Regions from separate parts of the Brevibacterium sp. BRM-1 genome, predicted to be linked through region 2. Evidence: predicted binding sites of a transcription regulator. Region 2 holds the regulator's gene; each other region holds the start of a gene.
What was found. The regulator HrcA, encoded in region 2, represses chaperone genes, less so after heat shock. The targets are predictions, from matches to a motif close to TTNGCACTCGNNNNNNNCGAGTGCNAA.
Positions count from the first base shown of each region.

Region 1: a site for HrcA is predicted at 5,611-5,637, ahead of groES (co-chaperone GroES). Genes of this name have one in related genera too.
Region 3: a site for HrcA is predicted at 6,067-6,093, ahead of groL (chaperonin GroEL). Genes of this name have one in related genera too.

Region 1 is NZ_CP113788.1:2,958,562-2,967,797, forward strand. It holds gene BRM1_RS12985 (dolichyl-phosphate-mannose--protein mannosyltransferase) at 1-631, opposite strand, end outside; gene BRM1_RS12990 (DUF4190 domain-containing protein) at 816-1,421, shown strand; gene rsmI (16S rRNA (cytidine(1402)-2'-O)-methyltransferase) at 1,490-2,389, shown strand; gene metG (methionine--tRNA ligase) at 2,413-4,023, shown strand; gene BRM1_RS13005 (TatD family hydrolase) at 4,023-4,961, shown strand; gene BRM1_RS13010 (GNAT family N-acetyltransferase) at 5,041-5,502, shown strand; gene groES (co-chaperone GroES) at 5,788-6,081, shown strand; gene groL (chaperonin GroEL) at 6,147-7,742, shown strand; gene BRM1_RS13025 (LPXTG cell wall anchor domain-containing protein) at 8,100-9,236, shown strand, end outside.
Region 2 is NZ_CP113788.1:804,799-814,034, forward strand. It holds gene ybeY (rRNA maturation RNase YbeY) at 1-328, opposite strand, end outside; gene BRM1_RS03525 (PhoH family protein) at 325-1,389, opposite strand; gene BRM1_RS03530 (16S rRNA (uracil(1498)-N(3))-methyltransferase) at 1,566-2,399, opposite strand; gene dnaJ (molecular chaperone DnaJ) at 2,396-3,526, opposite strand; gene hrcA (heat-inducible transcriptional repressor HrcA) at 3,631-4,641, opposite strand; gene BRM1_RS03545 (DUF3097 family protein) at 4,965-5,846, shown strand; gene BRM1_RS03550 (DUF4870 domain-containing protein) at 6,134-7,054, shown strand; gene hemW (radical SAM family heme chaperone HemW) at 7,061-8,284, opposite strand; gene BRM1_RS03560 (hypothetical protein) at 8,377-8,985, shown strand; gene lepA (translation elongation factor 4) at 8,991-9,236, opposite strand, start outside.
Region 3 is NZ_CP113788.1:2,829,848-2,839,083, reverse strand. It holds gene BRM1_RS12515 (PspA/IM30 family protein) at 1-79, shown strand, start outside; gene pspAA (PspA-associated protein PspAA) at 76-360, shown strand; gene htpX (zinc metalloprotease HtpX) at 414-1,331, shown strand; gene pspAB (PspA-associated protein PspAB) at 1,410-2,009, shown strand; gene BRM1_RS12495 (RNA-binding S4 domain-containing protein) at 2,233-2,445, opposite strand; gene BRM1_RS12490 (hypothetical protein) at 2,445-3,263, opposite strand; gene BRM1_RS12485 (DUF1707 SHOCT-like domain-containing protein) at 3,439-4,140, shown strand; gene groL (chaperonin GroEL) at 4,297-5,925, opposite strand; gene BRM1_RS12475 (cold-shock protein) at 6,266-6,469, opposite strand; gene BRM1_RS12470 (LytR C-terminal domain-containing protein) at 6,724-7,341, opposite strand; gene BRM1_RS12465 (DUF3263 domain-containing protein) at 7,344-7,724, opposite strand; gene BRM1_RS12460 (aldehyde dehydrogenase family protein) at 7,839-9,236, opposite strand, start outside.

The sequences.
Region 1 (9,236 bases), 1.0 Mb from region 2:
AGTGGACGAAGTGCTCACCGTCGACGCACAGCAGCAGCCCGGCGACGCCGCCCAGCCACACGCTGGAGAACATGCGGGTGGCGATGCGGGCGAGGATGAAGATCGACAGGGCCCCGAAGAGCGCGGCGGAGAACCGCCACCCGAACGAGTCGTCGACGCCGAACCAGTCGATGCCCAGGCTGAGGATCCACTTGCCCAGCGGCGGGTGGACGACGTACTCCGGGGTGGTGAGGATGCCTGACGGGTCGCCCTGGTTGAACAGGTCGTTGGCCTTCTCCGCCCAGTTGCGCTCGTAGCCGGACTGGCTGAGCGCGTACGCGTCTTTGACGTAGTAGGTCTCGTCGAAGACGAGCGAGTGGGGAAAGCCCAGCCGCCAGAACCGCAGCACCGCGCCGATCACGGCGAGGCCCGCCGGGATGAGCCAGCCCAGCAGCGGGTGCGCGGCCGGCGGGATCCCCATGGCCAGGGGGGTGAGGCGCCGGGTGGGGTCGGGCGAGTCGGCGGCGCTCGGCGCGTCGGCGGTGGCGGATGCCGTGCGGCCGGTGGTGGCGGTCGCCGTGCTGCCGCCGGCCTTAGCGCCCTCGGCGGGCTCGGCGTCGGGCGCGCGCGCGGACGTCCTCGAAGTGCTCACCCGCCCAGTGTAGGGGGCGCAGTGGAGGGGACGAGGGCTGTTGCGGATCTGCCACCGAGCGGGCGTCCGGTGACTGTCGCCCGGCACGCGGTCCCGGCTAGCCTGGGATGCAGGACCCGCCGCACGCGAGGGGCGGGCCGCGCCTCGGGAACCGGGGCGCCGAACGAGAAGCGGGTGGGTGACCATGTCCTACGGCAGCGGAGACGACGGTGCGAAGTACCCGGGCGGCTCGGGCTACCCCGGAAGCGCGGGCTATGCGGGCAGCCGGGGCTACTCCGGCAGCGCGGCCGGCGGTGGCGAGTACGGCTCGCAGGGCGGTTACGGCTCGCAGGGCGGCTACCCGGGCGGTGCCTCCCAGCTCGGCCCCGCCTATGGCGGCGAGGGCTACGGCAGCGGCGACTATGCCGCCGGTGACTACGGCGGCCAGGGCTACGGCGACCAGCCTTACGCCGGCCAGCCATACGCCGACCAGGGATACGGGCCGGACTACGGGGTGCAGCCCTACGCCGGCCAGCAGCCGGCGTACTACCGGCCCGCACCGCGGACGAACACGCTGTCCATCGTCGCGCTCGTGCTCTCCCTCGTGGGCCTCTCGACCGGCCTCACAGCGATCGGCGGCATCATCTGCGGGCACATCGCCCGCCGCCAGATCCGCGAGACCGGCGAGGGCGGCGACGGCCTCGCGCTGGCCGCGCTCATCGTCGGCTACATCATCAGCGGCTTCTGGGTGGCGCTCGTCCTCTTCTATATCGCTGTCTTCGTCTTCATCGGCCTCGGGAGCATGTCCTGACGCCAGCGGACGGATCAGTAACGCCATCGGACGGGCCGGAGATCCCAGCGGACGGGTCAGTAACGCGCGTGGGCGGGTCGGTAACCCCGGCGGGCGCGCCGGTGCCCCCGGCGGCCGGCCCGCAGTCCGAGCCCGAGGCGCCCCGCGGCCCCGCGCTCGTGCTCCTCGGCACCCCGATCGGCAACCTCGGCGATGCGAGCCCTCGGATGCGCGCGGAGATCGCCGCCGCGGACCTCATCGCTGCCGAGGACACCCGGCGCTTCCTGGGCCTGGCCGAACGGCTGGGCATCGCCCACTCCGGGGCGATCATGAGCCTCTTCGACCACAACGAGGCCGACCGCGCGGCCGTCCTGGCCGACGAGGTCGCCGCCGGCAAGCGGGTCGTCCTGCTCACCGACGCCGGCATGCCGGCGGTCTCGGACCCCGGCTACCGCGTGGTGAGGGAGGTCAGCGAAAGGGGCCTGCCGGTCACCTCGGCGCCCGGGCCGTCCGCGGCCCTGACCGCGCTCGCCCTCTCCGGCCTGCCGTCGGACCGCTTCGCGTTCGAGGGGTTCCTGCCGCGCAAGCCCGGCGAACGGGCGCGCAGGCTGGCCGGGCTCGCCCGCGACGAGCGCACGCTCATCCTCTTCGAAAGCCCCCACCGCATCGCCGCGGCCATGGAGGACGTCGTCGCCGCGTTCGGACCGGACCGGCCCATGACCATCAGCCGGGAGCTGACGAAGACCTACGAGGAGGTGCTGCGGGGCACCTCGGGCGAACTGGCCCGTGCCGCGCACGCGGGGCTGCGCGGCGAGCTCACCCTCGTCATCGCCGGCTTCCGCGGTACCGCCTCGGACCCTGCCGACCACCTGCCCGAGGTGGCCCGGCTGGTGGACGGCGGCATGCGCGCCAAGAAGGCCGCGGCGGAGGTCGCGGGGCGCCATGGGCTGAGCACCCGCGCGGTCTACGAGGCCTATCTGCACGCGTAGTCGGCACACGTAGACTCGAGGCCATGACCTTCTACCTCACCACCGCGATCGCGTACCCCAACGGCACCCCGCACATCGGGCACGCGTACGAGTACATCGCGGCGGACACGATCGCCCGGTTCAAGCGCCTCGACGGCGAGGACGTCTTCTTCATGACCGGCACGGACGAGCACGGGCTGAAGATGCAGCAGACCGCGCAGAAGCTGGGGATGTCGGCCCGCGAGCTGGCCGATGTCAACGCCGCGAAGTTCCGGGACCTCCAGGACACCCTGGGCTCGAGCTACGACCGGTTCATCCGCACGACGGACCCGGACCACACCGCGGCCAGCCAGGCCCTCTGGCAGCGCATGGCCGACGCCGGCGACATCTACCTGGACTCCTACTCCGGCTGGTACTCGGTGCGCGACGAGGCGTACTACGCCGAGGACGAGACGGAGGTCCGCGCCGACGGCGAGCGCTACGCGACCGCCACGGGCACCCCGGTGACGTGGACGGAGGAGGAGTCGTACTTCTTCCGGCTGTCGAACTACGCCGACCGCCTGCTCGAGTGGTACGACACCCCCGGTGAGGACGGGATCTCCCCGGTGGGCCCGGACGTGCGGCGCAACGAGGTCGCCTCGTTCGTCCGCTCGGGGCTCAAGGACCTCTCGATCTCCCGCACGACGTTCGACTGGGGCATCCCGGTGCCCGGCGACGACAAGCACGTCATGTACGTGTGGGTCGACGCGCTGACGAACTACCTGACGGGGGCGGGCTTCCCGGACGTGGACTCGGAGCGCTTCCGCGAGCTGTGGCCGGCCGACGTCCACATCATCGGCAAGGACATCATCCGCTTCCACAGCGTCTACTGGCCGGCCTTCCTCATGAGCGCGGGCCTGCTGCTGCCCCGCCGCGTCCACGCCCACGGCTTCCTGTTCAACAAGGGCGAGAAGATGTCGAAGTCCGTGGGCAACGTCGTCGACCCCTACGACCTCGTCGCGAGCTTCGGCCTCGACACGCTGCGCTTCTTCCTGCTGCGCGAGATCTCCTACGGCCAGGACGGCTCGTACTCCGCCGACAGCATCATCGGGCGCAAGAACGCGGACCTCGCCAACGAGTACGGCAACCTCGTCCAGCGCTCCGCGACGATGGTCGTGAAGAACCTGGACGGCGTCGTGCCCACCGTCAGCGCCGCGGACCTCAGCGCCGACGACCGCGACCTGCTCGACCTCGCCGAGGCGGCGCTGGGCCGGGCGCGCGCCGCCGTGGACCGCCAGGAGCTCCACCGCTACGTCGAGGCGCTGTGGAGCGTGCTGGGGGAGACCAACCGGTACTTCTCCGCGCAGCAGCCGTGGAAGCTCAAGAAGGAGGACCCGAAGCGCATGGCCACGGTCCTCTTCACCGCGCTCGAGGTGCTGCGCCAGATCTCCATCCTCGCCCAGCCGATCATGCCGGAGTCCGCGGGCCGAGTCCTCGACACCCTGGGCGTGGCCCGGGAGCAGTCCGCGCGCACGTTCGCCGCGCTCGACGCCCCGCTGCCGGCGGGCACGCGCCTCGAGGCGCCCACCCCGATCTTCCCGCGCTACGAGGCGCCTGCCGACGGCGTCGCGGGCACTTCCGCGGGCACGGGGACTGCCGCGGGCGCGGGGGCCTGATGGCATCGCGCGCGGCCGGCGAGTACCCGCCGGTGCCCGAGGCGCTGGCCGCGCCGGGCGTCGACACCCACACCCACCTCGACATCTGCACGGGCAACCGCGGCCCCATCCGCCCCGGCGAGCCCGCCCCGGAGGTGGATCCCGCCGATGCGGGCGAGGGTGCGGACTTCCCGCCCCTGTCCTTCTTCTACGACACCGCCCGAGCCGCGGGCATCCCGCGCATCGTGCAGATCGGCTGCGAGATGGGCTCCGCCCGCTGGACCGCGCAGACGGTGGCCGACGAGGCGGCGGCCGGGCGCGATTGGATGCTCGGCGGTGCGGCCATCCATCCGAACGAGGCGCCGCGCCTGGCCGCGGCCGGCCTGCTCGAGGACTCCCTGGCGGAGATCGAGGAGCTGCTGGGCGGGGACCGGATGCGCGTGGTGGGCGAGACGGGCCTGGACTACTTCCGCACCTCGGCGGAGGACGAGGACGACATGCGCGCCCAGCGCGAGTCCTTCCGCGCCCACATCGAGATCGCCAAGCGGCGCGGCCTCGCCCTGCAGATCCACGACCGGGAGGCCCACGCGGACGTGCTGCGCATCCTGCGAGAGGAAGGCGCGCCGGAGGTCACGGTCTTCCACTGCTTCTCCGGCGACGCGGCCATGGCGCGCGAGTGCGCGGCGGCCGGCTACTTCATGTCGTTCGCCGGCAACATCACGTTCAAGAATGCCGACGGGCTGCGCGAGGCCGCCGCCCTGGTGCCCGATGCGCTGCTGCTGTCGGAGACCGATGCCCCGTTCCTCACCCCGCACCCCTACCGGGGCAGGCCGGGCGGGCCGTACCTCACCGCGCTGACGATCCGCAGGCTCGCGCAGGTGCGCGGCGCCTCGGAGGCGCACGTGGCGAACCTCGTGACGGCCAATGCGCAGCGCGCCCTGGGGGACTGGGCGCTGTAGCGGTGCGGCAGGGCCCCCGCAGCGTTGCCCGGGGTATTGCCGTTCCCCGGGGTATTGCCGGCGGTGCGATGATGGGCCCATGGCTGCCGACGACGTTCGCCTCGTGTCCTCCGGCCCCGGCGACGGGGCCGCGGTCCTCGCCCTCGCGCGCGAGTCCTTCGCCCCCTACGTGGAGCGGATGGGCAAGCGCCCGGCGCCCATGGACGTCGACTACGAGCCCCTCGCCGCCGCCGGGCGCATGCTGCTCGCCTGGAGCGGCACCCGCCTCGTGGGCATGCTGCTCACCGCGATGCGCCCCACCGCCCTGTTCCTCGACACGATCGCGGTGGCCCCGGAGATGCAGCGGACCGGGTTGGGTGCGCGCCTCATGTCCGCCGCCGAGGTGCGCGCCAGGTCCGCCGGCCTCGCGCGGATCGAGCTCTACACGAACGCGCTCATGTCGGAGAACCTCGCGTACTACCCGCGGCTGGGCTACGAGGAGGTCGGCCGGCGCGTGGACGAGGGATTCGACCGGGTCTTCTTCGCCAAGCAGCTGGACTGACGAGCAGCTGGACTGACGAGCGGTTGGTCTGCCGAGCGGCTGAACTGAGCGGCCCGAGCGGCCCCGGGCCACGGCCGTTTCCGCCGCCAGCGGAACGCCCGCGCAATCCTGGCACTCGGGTTGACCGAGTGCCAGGCCCGTCATAGTCTTCGATTAGCACCTGAAGTCATTGAGTGCTAAACGCGCTCAGGCGAGCCAGGGCAGTCCGGCACCCGCGACGACGGGCCGCCCACCGGCCGCAGGAGTGAAGTCTTCAGCGAATCCAACGAAGGAGAGTGTCCGAACATGTCGGTTGCCATCAAGCCGCTTGAAGATCGGATTGTCATCCGCCAGCTCGAGGCCGAGCAGACCACTGCTTCCGGTCTCGTCATCCCCGACACCGCCAAGGAGAAGCCCCAGGAGGGCGAGGTCGTCGCCGTGGGCCCCGGCCGCGTGGCCGACAACGGCAACCGCGTGCCGCTCGACGTCTCCGTCGGCGACAAGGTCATCTACTCGAAGTACGGCGGCACCGAGGTCAAGTACGCCGGCGAGGACTACCTCGTCCTCTCGGCGCGCGACGTCCTCGCGGTCATCGGCTGATCATTTCCCCCTGCGATCGAGCCGGCGCGCCGCGCCGGCTCCCCATCTTCGAAAGGAAGTGAATCATGCCGAAGACCCTGAAGTTCGACGATGCCGCGCGCAACTCGCTTGAGCACGGCGTCAATGTCCTCGCCGACACGGTCAAGGTCACGCTGGGCCCCCGCGGCCGCAACGTCGTCCTCGACAAGCAGTGGGGCGCCCCCACGATCACGAACGACGGCGTGACGATCGCCCGCGAGGTCGAACTCGACGACCCGTTCGAGAACCTGGGCGTCCAGCTCGCCAAGGAAGTCGCGACGAAGACCAACGACGTCGCCGGCGACGGCACCACCACCGCCACCGTGCTCGCCCAGGCGCTCGTGCACGAGGGCCTGCGCAACGTGGCCGCGGGCGCGGCTCCCGGCCAGCTCAAGGCCGGCATCGAGAAGGCAGTGGACGCCGTCGAGGAGCGCCTCAAGGCGGACTCGCGCGACGTCGACGGCTCCGCGGAGATCGCGCACGTCGCGGCCCTGTCCGCCCAGTCCCCGGAGATCGGCAAGCTCATCGCCGAGGCCTTCGACAAGGTCGGCAAGGACGGCGTCATCACGATCGACGAGAGCCAGGCCTCCACGGTCGAGCTCGAGTTCACCGAGGGCATGCAGTTCGACAAGGGCTACCTGTCCCCGTACTTCGTCACGGACGCCGACCGCCAGGAAGCGGTGCTCAGCGATCCGTACATCCTCATCAACCAGGGCAAGATCACGAACATCCAGGATCTGCTGCCCGTCCTCGAGAAGGTCCAGCAGGCCGGCAAGCCGCTGTTCATCATCGCCGAGGACATCGAGGGTGAGGCGCTGTCGACGCTGGTCGTCAACAAGATCCGCGGCATCCTCAATGTCGCGGCCGTCAAGGCGCCGGGCTTCGGCGATCGCCGCAAGGCGATCCTCGAGGACCTCGCGGTCCTCACGGGCGGCACGGTCATCACCGCGGACATGGGCATGAAGCTCGACCAGGTCACGCTCGACGACCTGGGCTCCGCGCGCACCGTCACCGTCACGAACGACAACACGACGGTCGTCGACGGCGCCGGTGCCGACGATGCGGTTGCGGGTCGCGTCAAGCAGATCCGCGGCGAGATCGAGCACACGGACTCCGACTGGGATCGCGAGAAGCTCCAGGAGCGCCTCGCGAAGCTCGCCGGCGGCGTGGCCGTCATCAAGGTGGGCGCCGCGACCGAGGTGGAGCTCAAGGAGCGCAAGCACCGCGTCGAGGACGCCGTGTCCGCGACCCGTGCCGCCATCGAGGAGGGCATCGTGCCCGGCGGTGGTTCGGCACTCGTGCACGCCGCGAAGGTCCTCGAGGGTACCGACCTGGGCCTGACCGGCGATGCCGCGACCGGTGTGGGCATCGTGTCCCGCGCCGTCGTCCAGCCGCTGCGCTGGATCGCGGAGAACGCGGGCCAGGACGGCTACGTCGTGGCCTCGAAGGTCGCCGAGCTCGATGCGGGTCAGGGCTACAACGCCGCGACCGGCGAGTACGGCGACCTCGTCAAGGCCGGCGTCATCGACCCGGTCAAGGTCACCCGCTCGGCGCTGCGCAATGCGGCGTCGATCGCGGCGCTCGTCCTCACCACCGAGACCCTCGTGGTCGAGAAGCCGGAAGAGGACGACGACGACAAGTGATCGTCGCAGCGGGCCGGGCGGCCCGGCGCTGATGCGCTGAGCCGGTTCGCCTGCACCGGGCGCACGGTACGGCACGGCTGGACAGCTAGGTACGGCTGAAGAGCACAGTACGGCTGGAGAGCACGGCCGGGCCGCACCCGGGAGGCACCGCAGGGGCGGTTGTCGCGAAGGAGACTTCGCGACAACCGCCCCTGCTGCTGTGTGGGGGTCGTGCCGATGGCACAGCGGGGCTTGGTCGACGGGCGCCGGAGCGATCATCGTCCGGTTTGGGTGTTCTCCCGCTCCTGGTCTATAGTGATGAATCGCTCAGCTCTTCCCGAGTTTTCGTATCACTCTTGACGGAAAGCACACACCCTCATGAAGCTCCCCTCCAAGCTCGCTGCCGGCTCCGCGGTGGCCGCCCTCGTCTTCGGCCTGGCATCCCCGGCCCTGGCGACGAACCTGAAGACGAAGCACGGCAATGAGACCGTCGGCTGCAACGTGGCGTGGGACGCCAGCGCCGTCATGAACACGCAGCTGACGAACAAGACCGAGGGCTACTCGGGCCTGATGGTCGACAGGAACGGCGATCCCGTCAACGGGTTCACCAACGGCGGCTACATCAAGTCGGTATGGCCTACGAATGAGGAGGACGAGCCCCACTACACGAAGGGCGATCCGGGCCTACTCGAGGTCACGCACTTCTACAACGGCGGCTCTGAGGACAATAAGGGCCTGGTAGCCGTGAAGGGTACGCAGCCCAACTGGCGCACCGTGGTGGCAACCGATTACGCCATCAAGAACGCGAAGGTCACCCTGCATGCCCCTGCGGATATGAAGGTGGAAGCATGGTCCTACCTTCCTTCGGACAGGCTCAATGGTGACACGCCATTCGACGTGAATGGTTACCTGCACAAGTGGGGTAAGCCGTACGACTCGTACACCTACCCTTCCACCGCCGAAAAGGTCGCATCGGACGACGGCAACGGCAACGTGACGTTGGACCTGGGAGACCTGAACGCCAAGGACGGGCGTGTGCTTCAGCTGACGGGGCAGATGATTCCGGGTGAGCGGATGGACCAGAACTACGTCGCCAGTGCCACGCTGACCGGTGAGTATGATCCGGAAGCGGGCATCAAGGACTGCCCGACTCCCGCCCCCACCGATACCAGCGACCCGACGCCCAGTGAGTCGGGTGAGCCCACTCCGAGCGAGTCCGGGAACCCGACGCCCAGTGAGTCGGGTGAGCCCACTCCGAGCCAGTCCGGCAACCCGACCCCCAGCGAGTCCGGGACCGCGACGCCGTCCGCCAGCGGTTCGGCGACGGCGACGCCGTTGGAGAGCACCACCTCGGCGCCGGCGCCCGGTTCCGATGCCCCCTCGGACGACGCGCCCCAGCCGGGTGATAACGGCGACGGTGGGGACAACGGCGGGGATGGCGACAACGGCGGGAACCTGCCGCGCACCGGCTCCGACGCGGTCGCCCCGCTCCTGGCCGCGGGCGGCGCACTGCTG
Region 2 (9,236 bases):
CGACGAGCAGCAGCACCTCGTCCATCGTCGAGTGGCCCGCGGCCTTGGCCTGGGCCGCGGCGACCGCGGGGCACACGACGATGTCGCCGAGCATGCCCTCCTCGCCGTCGGGGCGCAGCTCGTCCATGGGAAACGACATGACGTCGGTGGGGCCCTCGAGGTCCATCCACTGGACGTGCAGCTCGCTCATGGTGGGCTCGTCGACGAAGCGGATCGCGACCTCCGCCAGCGGGTGGATGCGCATCTGGGCGAGCACGTGGGCCGCAAGCTCCCGGACCTCCTCGAGGTCGAGCGGGGCGGCGGTCTCGTTGCCGATCTCGATGCTCACGCGCGCCCGCCCTGGCCGTCGCCCCCGCGGCTGTCCGCGCCGCGGGCCGCACCGCGCCGGCCCTGGCCGCGGTGGCCACGGTGGCCCTCGGGGCCGCGGTCCGCACCGCCGGCGGGCCGCTGCGCGCGGGCGCCGTAGAGGTCGTAGGCGTCGACGATGGCCGTGACGAGGCTGTGGCGCACGACGTCCTTGCTCGTGAGCTCCTCGAACGCGATTTCCTCCACGCCGGCGAGGATGGACTGGACGACCATGAGCCCGCTGCGTGTGCCGCCGGGCAGGTCCACCTGACTCGTGTCGCCGGTCACGACCATGCGCGAGCCGAAGCCCAGCCGGGTGAGGAACATCTTCATCTGCTCGGCCGTCGTGTTCTGCGCCTCGTCGAGGATGATGAACGCGTCGTTGAGCGTGCGCCCGCGCATGTACGCCAGCGGCGCGACCTCGATGACCCCGGAGTCCAGCAGCAGCTTGATCTTCTCCGGCTCGATCATGTCGTGGAGCGCGTCGTAGAGGGGCCGCACGTAGGGGTCGATCTTCTCCCCCAGCGTGCCGGGCAGGAAGCCCAGCCGCTCGCCTGCCTCCACCGCGGGGCGGGTGAGGATGATGCGCGAGACCTCGCGGCGCTGCAGCGCGCTCACCGCCATCGCCATCGCGAGGTAGGTCTTGCCCGTGCCCGCGGGCCCCAGCCCGAAGGTGATCGTGTGCTCGCGGATGGCGCGGACGTATTCGTGCTGGCCGAAGGTCTTGGGCCGGATCGAGGTGCCGCGGTGGGAGAGGATGTTCGCCCCCAGCACATCGGCCGGCCGGGCCCCGCGCGCGTCCATCCGGTGGATGCGGCGCACGGTCTCCGGGTCGATCCGGGCCCCGCCCACGGCCATCGCGCGCAGCTGGCCGAGCGTCTCGACGAGCGCGTCCACCTCGGCGCGCGGGCCGCTCACGGCGATGTCGCGCTGGCGCACGTGGATGCGCGTGCCGGGTGCAAGCTCCTCGAGGGTGCGCAGGTTGACGTCGGCGGGCCCGTAGAGGCCCGTGAGGTCGAGGTCCTCGGGGAGCGCGATGCGCACGCGCGCCTCCTGCCCGCCGTCCGCGGGCGCGCCGGCGGCGGCTGCTTCCTCGCGGACCGGGGCGGCGGTGCCCGGGGCGTCGGCCTGGCTGTCGGGGTTGAGCAGGGCGTGTCCTCTCCTGCCCCGCGCGGCGGGGCGAACGTGGGTGCCCGCCGCACGGGCGGGCTGGCGCCAGTCTACCGGGCGCCGGCGGGCGCGGGGCCGGCCCCGAGGTCCCAGCGGCCCAGCAGCTGCTGGGCGAGTGCGGCGGCGACGGGGCCTGCCGTCGAGGCGCGCAGCACCGTGGGGCCGAGCACGGCGGGCCGCGCCCCGGCCGCCTGCAGCGCGGCGAGCTCCGCCTCGGCGATCCCGCCCTCCGGTCCCACGAACACGAGGATGCGCCCAGGATGCGCGGTCGAGGCCGCCGCGGCTCCGGGCGCTGCGCCGTCCCCGTCGGCGACGGGGCGGGCGAGCGCGTGGGCGAAGGGCTCCACGGCGGCTTCGTGGAGCACGATGGCGCGATCGCCGGGCCGCACGGCACCGGCGGCGGCCGTGCCGCGCACAAGGGGCAGGAGCTGCGGGAAGCGGCTGCGCCGGGCCTGCAGGGAGGCCGCCGTGAGCAGGTTGTCCCACTGGCGGGCCATGCGCTGCGCCTTCTTGGTCGGCCAGTCCGCGATCGAGCGCTGCGCGGCCCACGGGATGACGGCGTCGATGCCCACCTCGGTGGCGGCCTCGATCGCCGCGAGGTCCCGGTCGCCCTTCGCGAGCGCCTGGACGAGCACGAGTGCCGGCTCCTGCGCGGGCTCGTGCTCAACCGCCTCGACGTCGACCGTGATCGCCTCGGGCTCGGCGCGGGCGAGGGCGCCGCGCACCCGTGTGCCGGCACCGTCGACGAGCTCGAGGCGCTCGCCGGCGCGCATCCGGCGCACCCGCACCGCGTGGCCGGCGACCTCGGGCCCGAAGTCGGCGCTCCCGCCCGGCCGGGCCGCCGCGATCTCCTCGCGGGCGGCCCGGAAGACGGGGAGGCTCACCGCCCGAACCTCTCCTTGAAGCGGGAGAAGCGGCTCTTGGCGCTGGGCTCGCCGAGCACGGGCTCGGGCGACTGCTCCCCGCGCGCCTCGGCGAGCTGCTCGAGCAGCTCGCGCTGGCGGTCGTCGAGCTTGGCGGGGGTCGAGACCGCGATCGTGACGAGGAGGTCGCCGCGCGAACCGTGGCGCAGGCGGGTCGCGCCCAGGCCGGGCAGCCGCTCGACGGAGCCGGACTGGGTGCCGGCGGGGATCTCGAGGCTCTGCTGGCCGTCGAACGTGTCGAGCGTCATCGTGGTGCCGAGCGCGGCGGCTGTCATGGGCAGGGTGAGCGTGGCGCGCAGGTCGTCGCCGTCGCGGCGGAACACGGGGTCCTCCTTGACGGTGACCTCGAGGTGCAGGTCGCCGGCCGGGCCGCCGCCGGGGCCCACCTCGCCCTTGCCGGCGAGCAGGATGCGCGTGCCGTCCTTGACACCGGCGGGCACCTTGACGCTGAGGGTGCGGCGGGCGCGCACGCGGCCCTCGCCGCTGCAGCTGTTGCACGGGTCTTTGATGACGGTGCCGTAGCCGCCGCAGTTCGTGCAGGTCTGGTTCGTCACCATCTGCCCGAGCAGGGTGCGCGTCATCTGCTGGACGGAGCCCTGGCCGTGGCACAGCCCGCAGGTCTCCGGGTGGGTGCCGGGCCGGGTGCCCTCGCCACCGCAGGTCTCGCACACCTCCGCGGTGGTGATGTCGAGGTCCTCGGTGCCGCCGAACACGGAGGTCTTGAGGTCGATCGTCATGCCGATGAGCGCGTCCTTGCCGCGGCGCTTGCGCGAGGCGGGCCCGGCGCTGCGCCGGCCGCCTGCCCCTCCGCCGCCGCCGAAGAACGTCTCGAACAGGTCGGAGAAGCCGAAGTCCGCGCCGGCCCCGCCGCCGAAGCCCTGTCCGTACTGGCCGCCGCCCATGTCGTAGTTGCGGCGCTTGGCGGGATCGGAGAGGACCTCGTAGGCCACGGCCACGGCCTTGAACTCGTCGCCGTGGCCCGGGTTGACGTCCGGATGGTATTTCCGCGCCATCTTGCGGTAGGCGCGCTTGATCTCCTCCGCCGAGGCGTCCTTGGACACGCCCAGGGTCTGATAGTGATCGCTCACGTGATTCCTTCTGCTCGTTCGCTCATTCGCTCGGCGGGCCCCGCGGGGCCCGGGCGGCGGGCACGGCCCTCCGGCCGACGGCCCGCGCGCCGGTTGCCTGTGGGCTATTCCGCCAGGATGACGGAGATGTAGCGGGCCACGGCGCGCACCGCGGACATGGTCGTGGGGTAGTCCATCCTCGTGGGGCCCAACACCGCGAGGCGGGCTTCTGTTCCGTCCACGCCGTAGCTGCTGGCGACGACGGAGGTCGTGGCGAAGGACTCGAGGGCGTTCTCGGAGCCGATGCTCACGCTCACCCGGTCCGGCTCATCGGCCATCGATGCGAGCAGGCGCAGCATGACGACCTGCTCCTCGAACGCCTCGAGCAGCGGGCCGATGTGCTCGCCGAGCTCCCGGCCGGCGCGCGCGAGGTTAGCCGCCCCCGCCATGACGAGGCGCTCCTGGCGCACGAGCGCGGCGAGCTCGGCGATCGCCTGGGCGATCGCCGCGCGGGCCGCGGCCAGCTCGGGGGCCGCCGTGACCGCGGCGAGCGCCGCGGCCACCGCGGTGACCCGCACCCCGCGCAGCTCGCGGTTGAAGGCGTCGCGCAGCCCCGCGAGGTCGTCCTCGCCCACCGTCTGGCCGAGGTCGACGAGGCGCTGCTCGACCTGGCCGGAGTCGGTGATGAGGACCGCGAGGACCCGCCCGGGGGCCAGGTCGACGAGTTCGATGTGGCGCAGCGCGGCCTTCGTCGCGGTGGGGTACTGGACGAGCGCCACCTGGTGGGTGAGGCCGGAGAGCAGGCGCACGGTGCGCTCGAGCATCTCGTCGACGTCGAGGGGACCGGACAGCACCCGAGCGATCGCGCGGCGCTCGGCCGCGGTCAGCGGCTTGATCTCGTCGAGCCGGTCGACGAACACCCGGTAGCCCATGTGGGTGGGGATCCGCCCCGCCGAGGTGTGCGGCTGGGCGATGAGGCCCTGCGCCTCGAGCGCGGCCATGTCGTTGCGGATCGTCGCCGATGACACGCCCAGCTCGTGCTTGTCCACGAGGGCCTTCGAGCCGACCGGCTCGTTCGTGGCCACGTAGTCCTCGACGATGGCCCGCAGCACGCGGGTCCGGCGCTCGTCGCTCATCGCAGTGCCCTCCTCGCCGTGCTCGCTTCGCGTCTCTGATGTGCGGATGTGCGCCGGAGGTGCAGGGCGGCCCCGCGGGGACGGGCCCCGCTCAGGGGTTCTGCTCACGCGGCCCCGGGTCGATCGGCCCTCGCTGGCACTCACCGGCAACGAGTGCCAACCTTACGCCTGACCCCGGGCCGGCTCAACGACCGGTGCCCGTGCGCGCCGCTGCCCGGACTGGGCCGCACCCCGCGTCGCTGCCGACCGCAACCCTGCACCGGTGCCTGCCGCACCCCGCGTCGCTGCCGGGCACCGGGGCGCACCGTGCGTACGGTGGGACCATGGTCTTCCGCGATCCCTATGGCTCCGATGTCCTCTCCTCCGGACCGCGCACGCTGCGCCGCGCGCCCGTGCCCAAGCGCCCCGCGGCCCCCGGCCTCGTCGTCGAGGTCGTGGAGGGCGGGTACGTGGGTGCCGTGACGAAGGTGGAGAAGACCTCGGCCGGCTTCTCCGTCTGGCTCGAGGACCGGGCGGGCCGGGTGCGCCCGTTCCCGCTCGGCCACGGCTTCCTCCTCGACGGCCGACCCGTCGAGCTCACGCGCCCGGAACGCGCGGCCACACCGGGGCCGCGCGCGCCCGGCCGCACCGCCTCGGGCTCCATCGCGGTGCCCGAGGCCCGCGCGCGCACCGCGATCGGCTCGCGGATCTGGGTGGAGGGCAAGCACGACGCGGAGCTCGTCGAGCGGATCTGGGGCGATGACCTGCGCATCGAGGGCGTCGTCGTCGAGCCGCTGGGCGGCCTCGACCTGCTGGGCGAGAAGCTCGCCGAGTTCCGGCCGGACCCGGCCCACCGGGTAGGGGTGCTCGCCGATCACATCGTGGCCGGGTCGAAGGAGACGCGCATCGCCCGCGACATCCTCGCCCGCCGCGAATACCGCGGCGTCGTGCACATCATCGGCCACCCCTACATCGACATCTGGCAGGCCGTGAGGCCCGCCGTCGTGGGCATCGCGGCCTGGCCGGACGTCCCGCGCGGCGAGGACTGGAAGCTCGGGGTGCTCAAGCGCATCGGCTGGCCCCACGCGGACCACCGCGATGCCGCGCGGGCCTGGGCCACGATCCTCGGCCGCGTGAGGCGGATGGCCGACGTCGAGCCGGCGCTGGCCGGCCGGGTCGAGGAGCTCATCGACTTCGTCACGGTCGACGGCGGCCCGCAGGGCTGAGCCCGGGCACTGCCGGGGCGGCGCCGCTGCGGGACCCAACGGGACTCCGGGGGAACCGGCGGGCTGCCCCGAGGCTCGGGGTGCGCTCCGCTGCCGCCGGCGCGCCCACTGCCGCAGTGGGCGGGAGCCCAAGCCTCCCGGTGGCGCCGCCCGCCTGCGCCGCCTGCCTGCGCCGTCCCGCGATCCCGATGTGGCGGATCTGCACCGCGGCGCCCTGGCGCGCCCGGCCACGTTCGGTAATGTCGTGCCCGGCAGGACCCCACTCGGACTCGAGGAGATGAGGCACCATGACGCAGCAGGACGATCAGCAGCCGGACCAGCCGTACCAGGGCTCCCAGCCGCCGCCGACCACCGGCTCCCAGGTGCCCCAGTTCGGGCCCCACTCCCAGCTCAACGCGCAGAACCAGGCCCAGCAGCCGGCGCCCAGCCAGCCCGCGCCCGGTCAGCCTGCGTCCCAGGGGGCACCGGATACCGCGCCCAGCGGTCGGCCCATGCCCCCGGACTACAACCGCCCCCCGAGCGCACCACACCCCGGTTCGGGCTACCCCGCTTCCGCCGCCCCCCAGCCGGGCGCCGGCCCCCAGGCCTCCGGCCCGCAGGGCTACGGCTCGCAGCCCCCCGGTTCGCAGGGCTATGCGTCTCACGGTTACGGGTCCCAGGGCTACGGCGCGCAGCCCTATGGTTCGCAGGGCGCCTCGCAGCCCTCCGCATCGCAGGGCTACGGCGCGCAGCAGGTGCCGCCCGGTTCGCAGGGGTATGGCCCGCCGTCGGGCAATCCCGGCCAGCCGCACACCTACCCGGGCCCGCCGCCCGGGCCCGGCGGCCGGCCGGTGCCCCGGGGCCCCTATCCCCCGCAGGCCTACGGCGACGGCTCCGAGCGCTTCTGGAACGCCTCGCAGGACGAGCGCCAGCTGGCGATGTGGACGTGGCTCGGCACGCTGCTCATCGGGTGGGTGATGCCGCTCATCATGTTCCTCACGAAGGGCGATTCGCCCTACGTGCGCGAGCAGGCCCGGCAGTGCCTGAACTTCTCGATCGTCATGGTGATCGCCATGACCCTCAGCGCGGTGCTCATCTACGTCCTCATCGGTCTGCTCACCACCCCGCTGCTGTGGGTCTTCGAGATCGTCATCGCGATCATGGGCGCGATGAAGGCCAATGCCGGCCAGGGCTATAAGCCGCCCATGGCCTTCGACATGGTCAAGTGAGGCCGCTCAGGCGATGAGCCCGGTGAGTTCGCGGACCATGTAGTCCGCCAGCAGCCGGCCGCGCAGCGTCGGCGCGAACCAGGGGCCATCGGGTTCGAGGAGCCCGGCGGCCCCGAAGCCGGCCACGAGGTCCTGGGCTCCTGGGGGCAGGGAGTCGAGGGCCAGGCCGCGGCGCACCCGGGCGGCGAGCATGATGCGCTCGATCTCCCTGGTCTGCGGGTCGAGCACTTCGCGACCCACCGCCGGCGAGAGCCCCTCGGCCAGGCGCTGCGTCCAGGCCAGCGGGTGCTTGGCGTTCCAGAACCGCACCCCGCCGATGTGCGAGTGCGCCCCGGGCCCGAAGCCCCACCAGTCGGCGTCCGCCCAGTACGCGAGGTTGTGCCGGCAGCGCGTGTCCGCTCCGGTCGCCCAGTTGCTCACCTCGTACCAGTGCAGCCCCGCCGCGCGGAATGCCGCGTCGGCGAGTTCGTACTTGTCCGCGAGGTCGTCCTCGTCCGGCATGGGCAGCTGCCCGCGGCGCACCTGGGCGCCCAGCCGCGTGCCCGGCTCCACGATGAGCGAGTATGCGGAGACGTGGTCCGGGGCGACCGCGCAGGCCACCTCGAGGCTGCGCCGCCAGTCCTCGAGCGACTCCCCGGGCGTGCCGTAGATGAGGTCGACGCTGACCTGCATGCCAGCCTCCTTGACCCACCGGACCACCTGCGGGATGCGCGCGGGGTCGTGCGTCCGGTCCAGGGTCGCGAGCACGTGCGGGACGGCCGACTGCATGCCCATCGAGATGCGGGTGAACCCGGCGGCGGCGAGGACCTCCAGCCCCTCGGGGGTCAGCGTGTCCGGGTTCGCCTCCGTCGTGACCTCCGCGTCCGGGGCCAGCCCGAAGCGCGCCCGCAGGTCCCCCAGCACCCCGGCCAGCACCTCGGCGGGCAGCAGCGTGGGCGTGCCGCCGCCGAAGAACACGGTGGCGGCCGGCCGCGGAGGCGCACCGTGGGCCCCCAGCACCCGCAGTGCCAGGTCCGCCTCGCGGGCGAGGGTGGGCCGGTAGTCCGCACGCGAGGCGCCCGGCCCGAGCTCCTCGGCGGTGTACGTGTTGAAGTCGCAGTAGCCGCAGCGCACGCGGCAGTAGGGCACGTGGACGTAGAGGCTCAGCGGGCGGCCGGCGGCGTCCGCGGTGGCGCCGGCGGGCAGCGCACCGTCGCGCGGGGGCGCCTCGCCCTCCGGCTGTGCCGGCATCTTGCCTCCTCCGCACCGCCGCGGGCGGCTCCGGCACCGGCGAGGGCCGAGGGCCTCGCATAGGATGCGAATCACACCCGCAAGGAGGCGCCATGTCCAGTCCCTACGATCGTCCGCCCGCACCGCAGTACGGGTCCGGCCCGCAAGTCTACGGCTCGGGTCCGCAGCCGGGTCAGCAGGCCTCCCCCGGGCCCGGCGGCGTCCCGCAGTCCGGCGGTTACTCAGCGCCCGGTAGTTACCCGCAGTCCGGTGGTTACTCAGCACCCGGCGGCTACTCGACGCCCGGCGGCGTACCCGGGCCGCAGACCTACGCTTCCCCGCAGCCCGCTCAGGCCGGGCCGCCCGGTTCCGAGCCCGCCCTCGTCTCCCTGCCCGGGGTGACGATCACGCAGCACTGGGTCATCACCCCCTCCGGCGCGGCGCCGCGCGCGCAGTGCTCGCTGAGCGCCGGCGAGCGGGTGTCCATCACCCGGGCGACGCCCACCTGGGCGATCGTGCTGGCGATCGTGGGGTTCTTCGTCCTCACGATCTTCAGCCTGCTGTTCCTGCTGGCCAAGGAGCAGCGGGTCACGGGGTCGGTGGACCTCGTCGTGCGAGGACCCGGCATGCACTTCGCCACGAGCGTGCCAGTGGGCAGCCAGGCGGCCCTTGCCGGGCTGCGCATGCAGGTGGCGCAGGCGCAGGGCCTCATCGGGCACTGAGCCGCCTAGCGGTCGCCCTTCTTGTCGGCCTTGGCATCGTCGGAGGACAGCGCCGCGATGAAGGCCTCCTGGGGCACCTCCACGCTGCCCACCATCTTCATGCGCTTCTTGCCCTCCTTCTGCTTCTCCAGCAGCTTGCGCTTGCGGCTGATGTCGCCGCCGTAGCACTTGGACAGGACGTCCTTGCGCATCGCGCGGATCGTCTCGCGGGCGATGATGCGCGAGCCGATCGCGGCCTGGATGGGCACCTC
Region 3 (9,236 bases), 1.2 Mb from region 2:
CCCCGCCCTCGAGGACGCCGATTCCGATGCCGAGGTCGCCGAGTCCGAGGTCGAGCGCGGCCAGGGCGGTGCCCGATGATCGTGCGGATCATGGGCGAGGGCCAGTTCGACTGCGGCGACGTCAACGACGAGGCGCTCCAGCGCTACGACAACGAGGTCGAGGCCGCCGTGGACTCCGGTGACGACGACGCGGTGCGCGAGGCGCTCGCGCGCCTGCGCGCCTTCGTCTTCGAATCGGCCGAGCCCGTCGCGGACGACTACCTGGGCCCGTCCGACTTCGTCATCCCGTTCGCGGACGCGCACATCGCCCAGATCAAGGAGCTGCTGACCGGCGAGGGGTTCATCCCCGACGTCGTCTGAGCAGCCCCGCACCCTGCCGCCGGCCGGCGGCGCACCACCAGCAAGGAGCCACCATGAGCGCCGGGCGCTTCATCAAAGACAGGGGCCTGTCCTTCCGGATGGGCACCACCCTCTTCCTCAACGGCCTCATCTACGTCGTCCTCATCCTCGCGATCTGGGCCGTGCTGGGCCGCAGCACGAGCGGCGTCATCATCGCGGTCATCGTCAGCGCGGGCGTCTTCTTCTTCCAGTGGTACTTCTCCGACTCGATCGCCATGCGCTCGATCGGCGCGCGCGAGGTCACCCCCGAGCAGGCGCCGGAGCTGCACGCGCTCGTCGACCGGCTCTGCCAGCTGGCGGACACGACGAAGCCGCGCGTGGCGTACTCCGACTCCCCCGTGCCCAACGCGTTCGCCACGGGGCGCAGCCCCGAGCACTCGGTCGTGTGCGTGACGCGCGGCCTGCTCAACACCCTCGAGCCGGCCGAGGTCGAGGCGGTGCTCGCCCACGAGCTCTCCCACGTCGCCCACCGCGACGTCACGGTCATGACCGTGGCGGGCGTCACCGGTGTGGTCGCGGGGCTCATGATGCGCAGCGCGCTCTACGTCCGGTTCGGCGGCCGCGACAACAACAGCGCGGCGGCGGGAGCCCTCATCCAGGTGGCGTTCCTGCTCGTGGGCGCGATCGTCTACGCGCTCAGCTTCCTGCTCATCCGCGTCCTCTCCCGCTACCGGGAGCTGGCCGCCGACCGCGCCGGGGCGTTCCTCACGGGCGCGCCGTCCACGCTGGCCTCGGCGCTCGTGAAGATCAGCGGCGAGATGGGCCGCGTGCCGGAGAAGGACCTGCGCGCGGAGGCCGGAGCCTCCCACCTGGCGCTCGTCCCGGCCGTCAACGGCACCTCGGTCCGCCAGCTCTTCTCCACGCACCCCAGCCTGGAGAAGCGCCTCGCCCAGCTCAACGACATCGCCCAGCAGCTCTCGCGGCCCATGTGAGGCCGCCGCGGCAGCGCCGGGACCGCGCCATGCCCCGGCCTCGCCTCGCACCGCCCGAGCCCGAAAGGGGGCACGCCCGTGGGATTCTTCGATGCGCTCATGGGGCGCAGCAAGCCCAAGCCCGCCAACCTCGATGACCTCTTCGCGGTGCCGCCCGCCGTCCTCACGCTGCAGGCGGCCACGGACTTCGTCCCCACCGGGGTGGCGGCCGTGGCCTTCCGCGCCGTCGAGGGCGGGGCGATCGCGCGCGCCGAGGAGGAGGCCCGCCAGCTCATCACCTCCGACCCGGACACCACCGTGCGCACCGAGGAGGACGACTTCGGCTACACGTGGCTCGTCATCGCGGATGCCAACGCGGACACCGTCAATCTCGTGACGAACCTCCACGCCGTCAACACCGCGCTCGAGAGCCAGGGCTTCGGGCCTATGCTGCTGTGCTCGACCGTCTACTTCCGCAGCTCGCAGGGCGTCGAGGCCGCGCTCGTCTACCTCTACAAGCGCGGCACGTTCTACCCGTTCGTGCAGGCGGGCCCCCACCGCCGGGACTCGGCGGTGGAGTTCAACATCAAGGCGGCGATTGGGGCCGATCTGAAGTTCGAGGCCGACCTCGAGAAGTGGTCGCCCCTGTGGGGCGCGCCGGGCATGTCCGACCCGCCGCGGGAGCTGCCGGCCCCCTGAGGCGAACGCGCCGCGCGCTCGCGGGCGCTTCGCGCCGCGGCACTCGGGCCCGGGCTCTCAGCACCGTGCCCCGAGCTCCCCGTGCCCTGAACTCCACGTACCCCGAGCGCCACGTGCTCTGGCGAGCGCCTGCCCTGCACATTCCTGGGCCTTAGCCGGCCCTGGGCCCTCGCAGCCTCCGGGGCCGCGCACACCGGCAGCCAGCAGTGGGAGCCGCCGGCCGTCAGCCTGCGGCCACCGCGATCGTCTGGCCGAGCACCTCGATCCGGTCACCGGGCACGAGCGCGCGCCCGCGGCGCTGCTCGGGCTCACCGTTGACGCTGACCTCGCCGGCGGCCAGGAGGTCTTTGGCCATGGCACCGGTCTCCGCGATGCCGTGGAGCTTGAGGAGCTGGCCGAGGCGGATCGACTCGCCGCTGATCGAGATCTCCTCCATCAGAAATCCAACCCGCCGAAGTCGCCCAGACCGCCGTCGCCGCCGAAGTCGCCGAGGCCTCCGCCGCCTCCGAATCCACCGCCGTCTCCGAATCCGCCGGCGTCAGCACTGTCCCAGCCGCCGTCCCAACCCCCGCCCCAGCCGCCGCCGAGGCCGCCCATGAGCATTGCGCCCATGAGGACGCCCGGCAGCATGCCGGAGCCGGCGTAGTTGTTGAAGTAGCCGCGGTTGTACTCGGCGTAGGCTGGGCCCGCCTCCCAGTACGCTCGGCGGGTGTACCCGTCGCCGGTCGTCACCTTGCGCACGGCGGGCTCTGCGCCCACGGCGACGCGCTCGGCATCCGCGGCGCACACGGGCACGGGGCGCAGCTGGCCGCCGGCCGGCGCCCAGTCGATGTCCTGGACGGACGGACCGTGCTGGGGATTGAAGAAGCAGGGCGGGCGGCGCACCGGCAGGGGCTTGCCCTCGACGCGGGCGCGCACGCACTTGGAGGCGTAGCGGCCGTCCTCGAGTGCCTCGGTGACATGGCGGATGTCCTCGGCCCGGTCGATGCGCTCGAGCGTTTCCTTGGCCCGGTCGTAGCAGTCGAGTGCCCGCTGGTAGTCCTGCCGGCCGCCCTCGCTCAGCTCGACGCCGGCCGTGACGATGTCGAGGTCGGCGACCTCCTCGCCGAATGCGGTGACGTCCTCGGCGGCGGCGGTCTTGACGACGGCGAGGCTCTCCTCCCGGCGCTCGGCTGCGCGCTTGCGCTCGCTGCGCGAGGAGGCGAAGAAGACCACGGCAACGATCACGAGCATGGCCAAGAAGAAGTAGCCCATGTCAGTCCTTCCTGTGCGCGACACGGCCTGTGCGACGACAGCTGAATTATCCCAAGCCAACCTGGATGCGCTCTGAGCCCGAGCTTCGCTCCCGCTCCGCAGCCCGGCGCGCCCGCGGCCGAAGCAGGCCCCGCGCCCCCGCGGCGCGAGCCTGCGAATCGCGTAGGATCGGTCCATGGCACTGAGCGCTGAGACCTGGCTGCGGCTGTCGGACAGCCCCTTCGAACGCCCCGCGCTGCGCGCCTCCGACGGCGACCGCGGCGTCGTCTTCGACGCCCTCGGCGAGGCCTATGCGGCGGGACTCATCGACTCCGACGAGCACGCCCAGCGGCTCGAGGCCGCCGGCGACGTCAAGACGCTCGGCGACATCCTCCCGCTGCTGCAGGACCTCGTTGCCCCGGATGCGGGTCCGACCGGCCGAGCCGGGCAGGACGGCGCGCTGGCCCCCACGCAGCAGGACCGCGGCCGGCTCGCGCAGCTGCGCGACGACGAGCCCACGACGCCCGAGGAGATCGACGAGGCGGCCCGCGCCCATGCCCGCTCCGTGCTCCTCGCCTCTGCCCTGGGGTGGGTGGGCCCGAGCGTGCTGTGCGTCGCGATCTGGGCGTTCAGCCAGCAGTACGCGGGGGGCGTGTTCTTCTGGCCGCTCTTCGTCATCTTCGGCACCGGCTTCGGATTCTTCGGCACCCTCGCCGGCCGCGAGAAGATGATCCGCGAGCGCAAGCGCAAGCTCACGACGCGCGCCCGTGCGCGCCTCGGCGATGCGCAGGCGCAGCGGGAGATCGAGGCCAACCCGCGCGCGTTCGACCTCGACGACGCCACGGGCACCCGCGAGGCGCGCAGGCGCGCCCGGCGCGAGCGCCGCGGGCGCGCCTGACGAGCTGCGCCGCAACGGCCGCTGAGCCGCCCGCAGCCTCAGGCACAGGCACCGGTTCCGGCACCGGCACCGGCTCCGGCACGCGAAAGCGCCCCGACCAGCGGTCGGGGCGCTTTCGGCATCCGAGCCGCGTGAGCGGCTGCGGTGAGGGGCGGATCAGAAGTCCATGCCGCCCATGCCGCCGGTCGGATCGGCGCCGGCGGCCGGAGCGGGCTCCGGCTTGTCGGCGACGACGGCCTCGGTGGTGAGGAACAGCCCGGCGATCGAAGCGGCGTTCTCCAGCGCGGAGCGCGTCACCTTGACCGGGTCGTTGATGCCGGCCTTGAGCAGGTCCTCGTACTCGCCGGTGGCGGCGTTGAGGCCCCAGCCCGGTTCGAGCGACTCGACCTTGGCTGCGACGACGCCCGGCTCGAGCCCGGCGTTCTGGGCGATCTGCTTGAGCGGCGCCTCGATCGCGACGCGCACGATGCTCGCGCCGGTCTCCTCGTCGCCCGTGAGGCCCAGGCCGTCGAATGCCGTCCTGCCGGCTTGGATGAGGGCCACGCCGCCGCCGGCGACGATGCCCTCCTCCACGGCTGCCTTCGCGTTGCGCACGGCGTCCTCGATGCGGTGCTTGCGCTCCTTGAGCTCGACCTCCGTCGCGGCACCGGCCTTGATGACGGCCACGCCGCCGGCCAGCTTCGCGAGGCGCTCCTGGAGCTTCTCACGGTCGTAGTCGGAGTCGGAGTTGTCGATCTCGGTGCGGATCTGCGAGACGCGCGCGGCGATCTCCTCGGGATCCCCGCCGCCCTCGACGATCGTCGTCTCGTCCTTCGTCACGACGACCTTGCGGGCGGTGCCCAGGAGGTCGAGCGTGGCGTTCTCCAGCTTGAGGCCCACCTCTTCGGAGATGACCTGGCCGCCGGTGAGGATCGCGATGTCGGCCAGCTGCGCCTTGCGGCGGTCGCCGAAGCCCGGGGCCTTGACGGCCACGGACTTGAAGGTGCCGCGGATCTTGTTGACGACGAGCACGGCCAGCGCCTCGCCCTCGACGTCCTCGGCGATGATGAGCAGCGGCTTGCCGGACTGCTGGACCTGCTCGAGGATCGGCAGGAGGTCCTTCACGTTCGAGATCTTCGAGTTCACGATGAGGATGTAGGGATCCTCGAGCACCGTCTCCTGGCGCTCCGCGTCGGAGACGAAGTAGCCGGAGATGTAGCCCTTGTCGAAGCGCATGCCCTCGGTGAGCTCGAGCTCGAGGCCGAAGGTGTTCGACTCCTCGACGGTGACGACGCCCTCCTTGCCCACCTTGTCGATGGCCTCGGCGATGAGCTCGCCGATCGCCGGGTCACCGGCGGAGATACCCGCGGTGGCGGCGATCTGCTCCTTCGTCTCCACCTCCGTGGCGGAGTCGAGCAGCGTCTTCGAGACCGAGTTCACGGCCTTCTCGATGCCGCGCTTGAGGCTGAGCGGGTCGGCCCCGGCCGCCACGTTGCGCAGGCCCTCGCGCACGAGCGCCTGGGCGAGCACGGTCGCGGTGGTGGTGCCGTCGCCGGCAACGTCGTCGGTCTTCTTGGCGACCTCCTTGACGAGCTCCGCGCCGATCTTCTCGTACGGGTCCTCGAGCTCGATCTCCTTGGCGATGGACACGCCGTCATTGGTGATCGTGGGTGCGCCCCACTTCTTCTCGAGGACGACGTTGCGCCCCCGGGGTCCGAGCGTCACCTTCACGGCGTCGGCGAGGGTGTTGAGGCCCTTCTCGAGACCGCGACGGGCTTCTTCGTCGAATGCAATGAGCTTTGCCATAGTGGAAAGCGTCCTCCCTGTGCGGGTGGGTGTCTGACCCCACCGCCGCAGTGCCCGCGACGGCCGGGCACCCGCAGCTGATTCCCTTCCACAGCAGCGGCATGCCCTCGAGTGCTTCGGTGGGATGTACCAGTACTAGATTTAGCACTCTGGCTATGGGAGTGCAAACGGTCTGCGCCTGCGAATCGCCCGTGTTCGCCAGCAGATGAACGCACGGGCCCGGGAACGACGATGCCCGCCCCTCATCGCTGAGGGGCGGGCGTCGGGGCGATCAGCCGATCGCCGGTGCGGCGGGCCCTTGCGGGGCCGCGCGCTGTGTCTCGGAAGAGACGGACTGCCGTCAGAGCGGGGTGACGGCCTCGGCCTGCGGGCCCTTCTCGCCCTGGCCGATTTCGAACTCCACTGCCTGGCCCTCTTCGAGGGCGCGGTAGCCGTCCATCTGGATCTGGGTGTGGTGGACGAACACGTCCTGGTCGCCGTCGCCCACGGTGATGAAACCGTAGCCCTTTTCAGCGTTGAACCACTTCACGGTTCCCTGCGTCATCTGTGCCTCCATGGCGGTGTGAATTGAGAACAGCTGAGAGCCACGATGACTTTTCACTGCACTTTCTGAAACCGGAGCCCATGCTCTCAAGCAAGCTTGAAGCATGCGCTCCGGTGCCAATCATACACATGACAGGCGACTCTCAGCCAAGCTCCGCACGGAATCTGTCGATGAATTCGCGACGCGGCCGCGTCAGGCGAACGGCGCCTGCGGGACCCGCCGATGCGGGGCGGCAGCGAGGCCCGCACCGCGGTTTAGCTGGGGTCCTTGTCCGCGAGGTCGGAGCACAGGACAAGAGCGACGTCGACGGAGAACTTCGAGGACTGCTTGATGTCCTTCGCCCCCGCCTTCTGCGCCAGCGCCTGGGCGGCGGGCTTGTGCGCGTCCGTGTCGTAGAAGACCACCGAGGTCGAGCCCGAGTACGAGTAGTTGCCGCTCTTGCCGACCTTCCAGCCGTCGTCCTCGAGCGCGGTGCGGTAGCGCTTGGCGAGCCCTGTCTTGCCGGAGGCGTTGTAGATGCCCACCGTGATCCCGCTCTTGTCGACTGCCGCGCCGTCCGTGGACCCGTCGGTCGGCTGTGCGCTCGCATCGCCGGCGCCCTGCGTCGAGTCTCCGGCCCCCTGGGTCCCGGAGTCCGAGGCCCCGTCGTCCGCCTGCTGCGAGCTGCCGCCGGAGACGAGGTCCTCCGGGTCGGCGGTGGAGCTGGTGACGATGCGCACGACCCCCACGACGAGGAGGAGCGCGACGAGGGCGAGCACGCTCACGAGCGCCACGGCGGCGCCCTGGGACAGCGGGCCGCCTGACCGGCGGTGCGCGCCGCGGCGGTCGGTCGATTCGACGCGGTCGAATTCGTCTTCGGGGTATTCGGCCATGGCTACCTCGCGATTCTCGATTGCGCGCGGCCGCGCTGGCGGGAGTCGCGGATCCGGCGCAGCCGCTTGATGAGGATGGGATCGCGCTGATACGCGGCAGCGCTGTCGAGGAGGGAGTTGAGGACCTGGAAGTATCCGGCGGCCGTCATGTCGAAGCGCTCGCGGATCGCGTGGTCCTTGGGACCGCCGTACGTGTACCAGCGCCGCTCGAAGTCGAGCACCGCGGCCTCGAGCTCGCTGAGCCCGCCCTCGGCGACGGGCGCGCCGTCCGGCTGCTGCGCGGGTGCGGCCTCGGCCATCGTGTCCTCCCAACGGATATCCGCACCGCCCCGCCGGCGGCGCAGCCACCAGTCTAGCGGGCGGATTACATCGATGTCGTTCACCTGCTCCCCCAGTCGCGACCCGCCCTGCACGCACACGCGGGCCCCGCCGAGGCGAATCGGCGGGGCCCGCGTCAGGGCGGGGCGCGGCCGGCCGGGGCCGGGGCGCCTGGCCGGTCAGTCCTCGGGGCGGATGCGGATGTTGATCTGCTTGATCTGGGTGAAGCCCTCGAGCATGCCCTCGAGCGAGGCCTCGCGGCCGAACCCGGAGGTCTTCATGCCGCCGTAGGACTGGCCCACCACCTGGCCGCTGCCCTGGTTGACCTGCACCCAGCCGGACTCGATCTTGTCGGCCATGCGCAGGGCCCGGTCGACGTCCTGGGTGAACACGTAGGCCGCCAGCCCGTAGTCGGAGTCGTTGGCCATGGCCACGACCTCGTCCTCGGAGGTGAACGGGATGACCGCGAGGACGGGGCCGAAGATCTCCTCCTGGCTGATCTTCGACTCGTTGGGCACCTTCGAGAAGATGACCGGCGCGTGGTAGAAGCCGGGCTCTCCCACGGTGAGGTCGGCCGCGCCGTCGTAGGCGACCTCGACGCCGTCGAGCTGCTTGCCAAGCTCGATGTAGTCGGCGATCTGCTTGTACTGCTTCTCGTTGATGACGCAGCCGATGTCGGTCGACTCCTCGCGCGGATCGCCCACCGTCATCTTCTTCGTCTCCGCCACGAGCTTGGCGACGAACTCGTCGTAGATGTCGGCGTGGACGAAGAGCCGCGAGCCCATCGTGCAGGACTGCCCCTGGCGGGCGAACCGGGTGGAGAGCATGACCTGGTCCATGACATCGCTCATCTTCGCGTCGGGGAAGACGATGTTGGGGCTCTTGCCGCCCAGCTCCATCGAGGAGTGGGCCAGGCGCGCGCCCGCGGCCTCGGCGACGTGGCGACCCACGGCGGTGGAGCCGGTGAACGAGACCTTGTCCACGTCCGGGTGCTGGACGAGGGCCTCGCCGATCGTGCGGCCGGTGCCGACGACGACGTTGAGCACACCGGCCGGCAGGACCTCGGAGAGCAGCTCGCCCATCCGCAGGATGGTGAGCGGGGCGTCCTCCGCCGCCTTGAGCACGACCGTGTTGCCGGCGGCGAGCGCGGCCGGGGTCTTGAACGCCGCGATCATGAGCGGGGAGTTCCACGGCAGGATGCCCGCGACCACGCCCAGCGGCACGCGTCGCGTGTAGTGCAGCTGGCCGGGGCCGGTGGGCAGCACGTCGCCCTTGACCTCGCCCGCCACGCCGCCCATGTAGCGGAAGAGGTCGACGAGGATGTTCGTCTCCGGGCGGGCCTGCGTGCGGATCGCGTTGCCGGTGTCGAGGGCGGTGAGCTGGGCGAGCTCCTCGGAGTGCTCGGCGAGCACGTCGGCGCACTTCGACAGGAGCGCCTGGCGCTCCTTGAAGTGGCGCTGGGACCAGGCGGGGAACGCTTCGCGCGCGGCCTTGACGGCACGGTCGGCGTCCGCGTCCTTCCCGTCCGGAACCGTGGCGATGACGACGCTGCTGTCGATGGGGGTGATGACGTCGCG